Regions from separate parts of the Exiguobacterium sp. SH1S21 genome, predicted to be linked through region 2. Evidence: riboswitches for the same ligand, from Rfam matches in the RefSeq annotation. Region 2 holds a riboswitch; the other holds the start of a gene.
The links. Region 2 has a riboswitch for FMN ahead of ribD (bifunctional diaminohydroxyphosphoribosylaminopyrimidine deaminase/5-amino-6-(5-phosphoribosylamino)uracil reductase RibD). Riboswitches for the same ligand answer to the same signal wherever they lie in the genome.

Region 1: another riboswitch for FMN. It lies ahead of EVJ24_RS11795 (ECF transporter S component); the one in region 2 lies ahead of ribD (bifunctional diaminohydroxyphosphoribosylaminopyrimidine deaminase/5-amino-6-(5-phosphoribosylamino)uracil reductase RibD).

What each region holds. Positions count from the first base shown of each region.
Region 1 is NZ_SJUY01000008.1:126,208-130,420, forward strand. It holds gene EVJ24_RS11790 (NupC/NupG family nucleoside CNT transporter) at 129-1,340, shown strand; gene EVJ24_RS11795 (ECF transporter S component) at 1,451-2,038, opposite strand; FMN riboswitch at 2,199-2,340, opposite strand; gene EVJ24_RS11800 (HesB/IscA family protein) at 2,438-2,794, shown strand; gene EVJ24_RS11805 (epimerase) at 2,904-3,758, shown strand; gene EVJ24_RS11810 (NAD(P)/FAD-dependent oxidoreductase) at 3,799-4,213, opposite strand, start outside.
Region 2 is NZ_SJUY01000001.1:81,513-85,725, forward strand. It holds gene ribE (riboflavin synthase) at 1-468, opposite strand, end outside; gene ribD (bifunctional diaminohydroxyphosphoribosylaminopyrimidine deaminase/5-amino-6-(5-phosphoribosylamino)uracil reductase RibD) at 449-1,531, opposite strand; FMN riboswitch at 1,682-1,824, opposite strand; gene EVJ24_RS00480 (undecaprenyl-diphosphate phosphatase) at 1,916-2,728, opposite strand; gene EVJ24_RS00485 (homing endonuclease associated repeat-containing protein) at 3,180-3,821, shown strand; gene EVJ24_RS00490 (GGDEF domain-containing protein) at 3,866-4,213, opposite strand, start outside.

The sequences.
Region 1 (4,213 bases), on a different contig from region 2:
AAGAGGTTCGAATGTAGGTTGTCTGACGTTTAACAACACAAAAAGAAAGCGTTTCAAACGGTAGGGCACATCTTGGTTCGGGTATAACACAATTATCGGGTTTTCAATATGAAAGGAGCACAACACCAATGAATATCATGAGCGTGGTTGGTATTTTGGCACTAATTGGAATCGCTTACATCTTCTCGACCAACCGTAAAGCCATCAAATGGCGTACAGTCCTTGCCGCTTTCGCGGTGCAGTTTACATTTGCATTCCTCGTCCTCTTCACATCGGCAGGACGCACAGCGTTGGAATGGATCTCAGGAGGCGTCCAAAACGTCTTGAACACGGCGAACGCCGGAATCAGCTTCGTCTTCGGTACGGCTGTCGGGGGAGACAACTTCGTCTTCGCGTTCCAAGTCTTACCGATCATCATCTTTATGTCTTCTTTAATTGCCTTTCTTTACTACATCGGCGTCATGCAATGGGTCATCCGTATCCTCGGTACGGCACTTGCAAAAGCACTCGGAACGTCACGTAAAGAATCGCTTTCAGCGACGGCGAACATCTTCGTCGGTCAGACGGAAGCACCGCTCGTCATCAAGCCTTACCTTCCAACAATGACACAATCTGAATTGTTTGCCGTCATGGTTGGTGGTCTCGCATCAGTTGCCGGTTCGGTACTTGCTGGATATGCCGCACTCGGTGTTCCGCTCGAGTACTTGCTCGCCGCGAGCTTCATGGCCGCGCCTGCCGGTTTGATGTTTGCAAAAATCATCGTTCCGGAAACGGATGTACCGGATGATGATATCGAAATTGCTGAAGATGAAGAAGATAAAGCAGCAAACTTCGTCGATGCGGCCGCTCGCGGTGCGTCAGACGGTTTGTTCCTCGCATTGAATGTCGGTGCGATGCTTCTTGCCTTCGTTTCATTGATCGCACTCGTCAACTTGATCCTCGGTGGAATCGGTGGCTTGTTCGGCTTTGACGGTCTCTCACTTCAATTGATTCTCGGTTATGTGTTTGCACCGCTCGCGTTCGTCATCGGTGTGCCATGGGCAGATGCCGTACAATTCGGTAGCTTCCTTGGACAAAAACTCGTCTTGAACGAATTCGTTGCCTTCTCTGAGTTCGCACCGATCATCGGTTCAGGTGATTTGTCAGCTCGTACAGAAGCGATGATCGCGTTCGCACTCTGTGGATTCGCCAACATCTCATCACTCGCTATCCTTCTCGGTGGTCTTGGTGGTATGGCTCCGAACCGTCGTAACGACATCGCACGTATGGGTGTCCTCGCGATTCTCGCAGGTACGCTTGCGAACTTGATGTCAGCGACTCTCGCTGGTCTTCTTCTCTAATCGTTATTCACAAACAAGAGCGCTCACTCCGGTGGGCGCTCTTGTTTGTGGTCTCCATATATTGAACACAAAAAATCACCCAAGGAATGTTTCCTTTGGATGATTTGGCGTTACGCTTGCAGTTGCATTTGTTGACGTTCGATCCACGGCTTCAACTTCAGGAAGAGCGGGACGAACAAGGCGGTGATCAATAATGCCTTAATCAAGTTGAACGGTAAGATACCGTACAGGACGAGGTTCGTCTTGACTGCTGGATCGGCCATCTCGGTCATTCCGAAGAAGAACGCGTAAGCTGGTAAGATGAGTAGATAGTTCAAAATCGCCAAGCTGAGCGCCATCGTGATCGTACCGGCCACGAGGCCTGAAGCGAGCGCTTTATTCGTTTTACGTTTATGGTAGAACCAAGCGACCGGATACATGAATGCGACACCTGCAAAGAAGTTCGCGACTTCACCGACCGGAACGCCGCCACCGTTAAAGACATAGTAGAGGACGTTTTTTAGAGCGACGACCACGACGCCTGCTAGTGGCGAGAAGACGATTCCGGCGACGAGCGCTGGGATGTCACTGAAATCCACTTTTAGGAATGGCGGTAGGAAAGGCAGCGGGAAGTTAAAGAGCATGAGGACGAATGAAATTGCCCCGAGCATCGATAGCGTCACCAGTGTTGTCAATCGTTTGTTGCGCGTTGTTTTCATCAAAATCTCTCCTTTTGTCGCTCCTTGATGAATGGCACCCGTCGCATAGAAAAACCCGATTGCATCATACAATCGGGAGAGTTTACGCGCATACGAAATAGATGTTTTCTCACGTAGGAATGCCCACGCCAAAGAAAACATCCGAATATCGGTCGGATGCCGCCATCTTCTCCCATCCAGACTTTACTGTCGGCTTTCGAATCTCACGAAATCAGCAAGCAACGCCTTGCTCGCTCACGGGCTGAGAAGATCTTGTCTTCAATACCGCCGGTCGGGAATTTCACCCTGCCCCGAAGATGGAACGATTTAATTTTTTTTGTTACAGTTTAGTTATACAAGATATTTCACAAAATCACAAGTCAGTTGACTTGAAGTGAAGATAAATGAGGAGGAGTTCAGATGATTCATTTGACAGAACCAGCCGCACTACAAGTCATCGATATGATGAAACAGACCGAACGCCCTGAAGCCCAGTTCTTACGCATTAAAGTCCAAGGTGGTGGGTGTACCGGCCTATCCTACGGGATGGGGTTCGATGAAGACAAGACGGACAAGGATGTTCAGTTCGACCATCATGGCGTCCGCGTCATCGTCGCCGAAGCTGATCACGGTGTCGTCGACGGGCTCGAAATCGACTATAAGCAGTCGATGCTCGGTGGCGGCTTCACGATCAAAAACCCGAACGCGATCGCGACGTGCGGTTGCGGCTCGAGTTTCCGGACGGCGGCGAACGCCGGCACGCCCGGGGATTGCTAAACGATAGACGGGTTGCCGACATGTTCGGCAACCTTTTTTGGTGAGTATGTTAATGAGAGGAAATGAACGGGAATATTGGTGGAAGAAGGATGAGAAGGGGGTAGGAGTGATGAGGAAAGTGTTGATTTTTGGTGGCTCACGTTACTTTGGGAAACGGCTCGCACTGCGGCTCGCTGAAGCCGGGGACGACGTGACGATTGTCACACGCGGACAGCTGCAAGTGCCGGAAGCGGAAGGCATCCGCTCCATTAAAGGCGACCGTCAGTCGGTCGCGACGATGAAAGACCTCGCACGCAACGAGTATGACCTCGTCTACGACAATATTTGTTTCAATCCGTATCAGGCGAAGATCGCGACAGATGCCTTCATGGACCGGGTCGGGAAATATGTGCTCACGTCGACGATGTCCGTCTATGCGCCAGAGGCAGCTTTAAAAGAGAGTGACTTCAATCCGCTCCATCATGAATATCACCTCGACGCGGAACACGATTACGGACAAGGGAAACGAGAGGCCGAATCGTACTTCTTCCATCGGGCCTCGTTCCCGGTCACGACGGTGCGTTTGCCGATCGTCCTAGGGCCGGATGATTACACCGACCGGTTAAAATTTTATGTCGACGCGGTTCGGAACGAAGAACCGATCGTATTACATCACCCGGAGGCGTTGATGGGATTCATCTCGAGTTTCGAGGCGGCAGCTTTCTTGGAATGGGTCGGCCGTGCCGATGTGAGGGGGCCGTTCAACGCCGCGAGCGACGGCCTCATCTCGCTAGGTGCGCTTATGGAACGAATTGGACAGCATATCGGTAAACCGGTCCAAATCATTAAGGATGGGGAGTCGTCCCCGTACGATACGGACGTCGACTACTACATGTCGAACGCCGAGGCGAAAAAAGCTGGCTTCGTGTTCACGCAACTCGATGATTGGATTGACCGTGTCATCATTCAAACGATCCGCAAATGAAAAAACGGCCTCTCATCGTTCGCAGATGAGAGGCCAGTCTTTATTTCCCGGCAAATACCGAGGTTGAATGTTGTGGGTGACGCGCTGTCGGGTCGACGAGCTGCTTCACTTGGTTGACGGCGATCGGTGCTTCACCGAAGCCGGTCGCGATCAATTTCACTTTGCCTTCGTACGTGGCGATGTCACCGCAAGCGAAGATGCCTGCGACTGTGGTCTCCATTCGTGAGTCGACACGGATCGTGTTTTTCTCAAACTCCATGCCCCAGTTTTTGATCGGGCCGAGCGATGAGACGAATCCGTAGTTACAAATCAAGTCGTCGATGTCGACGAACTTCGATGCGCCGTCTTTGTCCGTCAGTTCGACCGACTCGATATGGGTCGCACCTGAGAGCGATTCGATATTATAAGGCGTCCAGACGTTGATCGTCGAGGCCTTCATTTGTTCGACCGTATGC
Region 2 (4,213 bases):
CGTGAAGCCGCGTTCAGTGACCTCATACACCGTCAAGCTCGTCCCGTCGACCGAGATCGAACCTTTAGGGACGATGAAACGGAGCAACGACGGCTCGCAACTAATATCGATGTAGACCGCGTTCGCGAGCGGACGCTTCTTGACGATGCGACCGACCCCGTCGACGTGTCCCGAGACGAAGTGACCGCCGAAGCGACCGTTCGCCGGCATCGCCCGCTCGAGGTTGACGTCCGTTCCAGGGCGGACCCCATCTAGACTGGACGCTTTGAGCGTCTCCGGCATGACGTCGACGGCAAAACTCGTTTGATCAAACGCCGTCACGGTCAGGCAAATCCCGTTCACCGAGATGCTGTCGCCGAGCTTCACGTCTTCTAGCACGATCTTGCCCGCGAGCGTGAGCCGTAGCGACGGACCGTTCCGCTTCACAGCTTTCACACTGCCGATTTCTTCAACGATTCCCGTGAACATCGGACTCCCCCTTTCTCATGACGAGCTTGATATCGGTACCGACAGTCTCGACCGAGCCGATCGCGAAGCGCTCGATCGCATCTAACGGCCCGGCTTGGCTCGAGCGATAGACGCCTCGGTTCCCACCGAACACGCGCGGTGACTGATACATGACCCATTCGTCGACGTATCGTCCGTCAAAGAGTGACGTCACGAGCGTCGGTCCCGCCTCGATGAGCAAACGGCCGACACCGCGACCATGCAAGTCACGAAGGACGTTGTCGAGTGTCGAATAGTCGGCAAGCTCGACACCGTTTCGCGCGAGCTCGGTCCGTTTCACTTCATCATCGGACAGCGTATAGACGAGCACCGGCACGTCTTTCGCGCTCCGGACGAGCTGACTCGCGAGCGGTAAGCGGAGCTCGCGGTCGAGGACGACCCGAAGCGGCTGACGTGTCGGCGTGTCGAGCCGGACGGTCAAGGCCGGGTCGTCGGCGAGCACGGTCCCGATTCCAGTCAAGACGGCATCGACCGTCGCCCGTAGTTCGTGGACGTCACGTCTCGCTTCAGTCCCGGTCACCCACTGGCTCTCACCCGTGTCGAGCGCGACTTTCCCGTCTAGGCTCGTCGCCGTCTTTAATACGACGTACGGCCGTTTCGTCTCAAGCGAACGTAGGAACGCCGGATTGAGCGCACAGGCCTCGTCTTCGAGCAGACCGACTTCGACGTCAATCCCCGCCGCCTTCAAACGGGCGACACCTTTCCCTGCGACGAGCGGGTTCGGGTCTTCCATCGCGATGACGGCGCGCTTGATGCCCGACTCGATCAGCAAGTCGGCACATGGCGACGTTTTCCCGTAGTGCGAGCACGGCTCGAGCGTGACGTAAATCGTCGCACCGTATGCGGACGCACCGGCCATGCGAATGGCGTGCACTTCGGCGTGCGGTTCACCGGCCTTCAAATGGGCACCGAATCCGACGACGCGACCGTCTTTGACGACGACGGCCCCGACGAGCGGGTTCACACCGGTCTGTCCGGTAGCGGACTTGGCCAATTGGATTGCTTGTTGCATGTACTGTTGCATCGTTCTCCCTCCTTGTTTCGCACAAACAAAAAGACCCTAAGGATGTCCTTAGGGTCTCGGCGGGAGGTTTCAGTCGTCATTGGTCAGACCAAATAAACGTTTTCTTTACAGAAAAACGTACGACGAAGCACAGGTCACGAGGACCTGTCTTTTTTCCTTCTCCCATCCAGACTATACTGTCGGCTCTAGAATCGCACTAGATCCACCGTTCGCACACGTGCGCCCGGGTCACGGACTTAGGGCTCGCGCCCATCACCGCCGGTTGGGAATTGCACCCGACCCCGAAGGAATATTTGTTTGTACGCATTTACTTTAGCGCAAAAAAGAATCGAAGGCAAAAATAAAAGTGCAAAAAAGCGCCACTCCGATGAGTAGCGCTTCCAATCAAGCCAAGAACAAGACGACGAGCAAACCGACGATCCAGCAATAGAACGAGAAGTACTTGAGTTCACCCTTCGCCATGATGTGCTGGAACCATTTGAGCGAGATGGCCGTCAGCGCGTACGAGGCGATGAACGCCAAGACGAGCGGACCGAACAGATCACGTGTCGCCGGGTCGGTAAAGAGTGCCGGCCCGTCCAAGATCATCGTCCCGAGACTGACCGGGATGAACAAGAAGAACGAGAACCGAAGCGCCGACTCTTGTTTAATGCCGAGCAACATCGCCATGACGATCGTGGCACCCGAGCGGCTGATCCCTGGGATGAGCGCGACCGCTTGGGCGAGACCGATCAAGATGGCGTCACGTAACGTGATGCCGCCGTCACCTTTATTGCCGCGCATGTTGCGGATGAACCAAAGTGCGACCCCGGTCAAAATCAATGTGTAGCCGACCGTCGCGACGCCGCTGAGCGTCTCACCGATCCAATCGCCGAACAACACGCCGAGCACGCCGGCCGGTACGGTCGCGACGAGCAAGAGACCGATGAACTTGACGTCGATCATCGTATCCTCGCTGCGGTCTTTCTTAAATAAGAACGTCCACAGACTGACGACGAGCCGGACGACATCTTGGCGATAAATCGTCAAGACGGCAAGGAGCGACGCAAAGTTGACGAAAATTTCGAACGACAGTCCCGGTAATTCGATGTTGAACAGCTCTTGGAAGATGACCAAGTGACCGCTCGACGAGATCGGGATCGGCTCCGTAAACCCTTGGACGAGACCAAGCAGCAAGTAAAATAACCATATTGTCATATCATAATATCCTCTTTTCTCAAATTCGCTCAATGCGGCTATTTTAGCAGAATCACAGTTTCATTGACCACCCTTAAAAAAAAATTCGTATATTTTGAAAACTTTTATTGATTAGTCTGAAAATTAAATTTATTATAGAGGAGTACTCAACTGGACAACGGTGATGACCCCATTGTCCAGTTGGGTACATTTTTGTATGGAATTCATATAAATTACCAAAAATAAAACTTTTTGTTTACAAATGAACCCATATAATATTAAATTTGTAATATACCTGTTACCTTTTTTTTCAATCTTTCATCCGACTTTAGACCTATCACGTCCCATTTTTAACATAAAAAACTTACAAAGGCGCTTATAAATCGTAAAAACTATCCGATAGTATGATTGTAGAAGCACTTTCGTCATCATTGTCGGTTCAGATATGAGTCCATGGAAGGAGGAACCATCATTGAGTCAAACGCTATCCACTAATACTCATCACTTATCAACCGAACAGCAACGCATGATTCACTGTATTCGTTTGCTCGGGGATTTATTAAAGGAACGTCCTCGTCGCTCTGTCTATCGTCGTTTCGCGATGGAGCAAAACTGGCCGTCTCCCGAATCGATCATTCGACAGTTTGGATCATGGGCCGAGGCACTCGCTATCGCCGGCTATGAATGGCATGGGGAGATCGCCGTTGATTTACCCGATAAAATGCCAAAATATACACGCGACGATATCGTCGAGACGCTTGCCCTCTATTCACGGGACATGGGTTCGATCATCACGCTGAAAAAATATCAAGAATGGCGGAAACTACACCCGAAAGCACCGAGCCATTACCACATCGTCAAGACGTTCGGTTCGTGGCATGATGCCTGCGCCGAAGCCGGGCTGGAGGCGAGCGTGACTTACTCGAAGTCAGAGTTGTCGAACGCTCTTCGAGAAGCGATTCATGAGATGGGCTTCTCTCTTTCATTCGAGGCGTACCGAGAATGGGCAAAACGCAACAACAAGCCATCTACGAAAGCGATCTTGCATCGTTACGGCTCTTGGTCCGCTGCCATCCATGCGGTCGAGTCCGACATGTTCAGCCAGAAATCATAATCATTCATTCAAAAAGGAGAACCGTTTAACGGTCCTCCTTTTTTTCATTGAATTCGTTCGGTCGACGTGTCCCGGTAATGGGCGACACGGTCGCGACCGTTAAACTTCGCCCCGACGTACATCGCCCGGTCGGCATGTCGCAACACCGTATCGAGCTCTTCATATTCATGAATCGTCTCGATGCCGATGCTCGCCGTCACTTGGACTTTGATTCCTTCCGTTCCGAACGGGTGTGACCGGAGCGCTTGCCGAATCTTCTCACCGGTCACAATCCCCGCCGCTTCGTTCGTCCTCGGGAACACGAAGACGAACTCTTCGCCGCCGTAACGCGTGACGAGGTCACTGCTCCGGACGAGCCGGTTGAACAGGACCCCCGCTTCAATCAACACTTC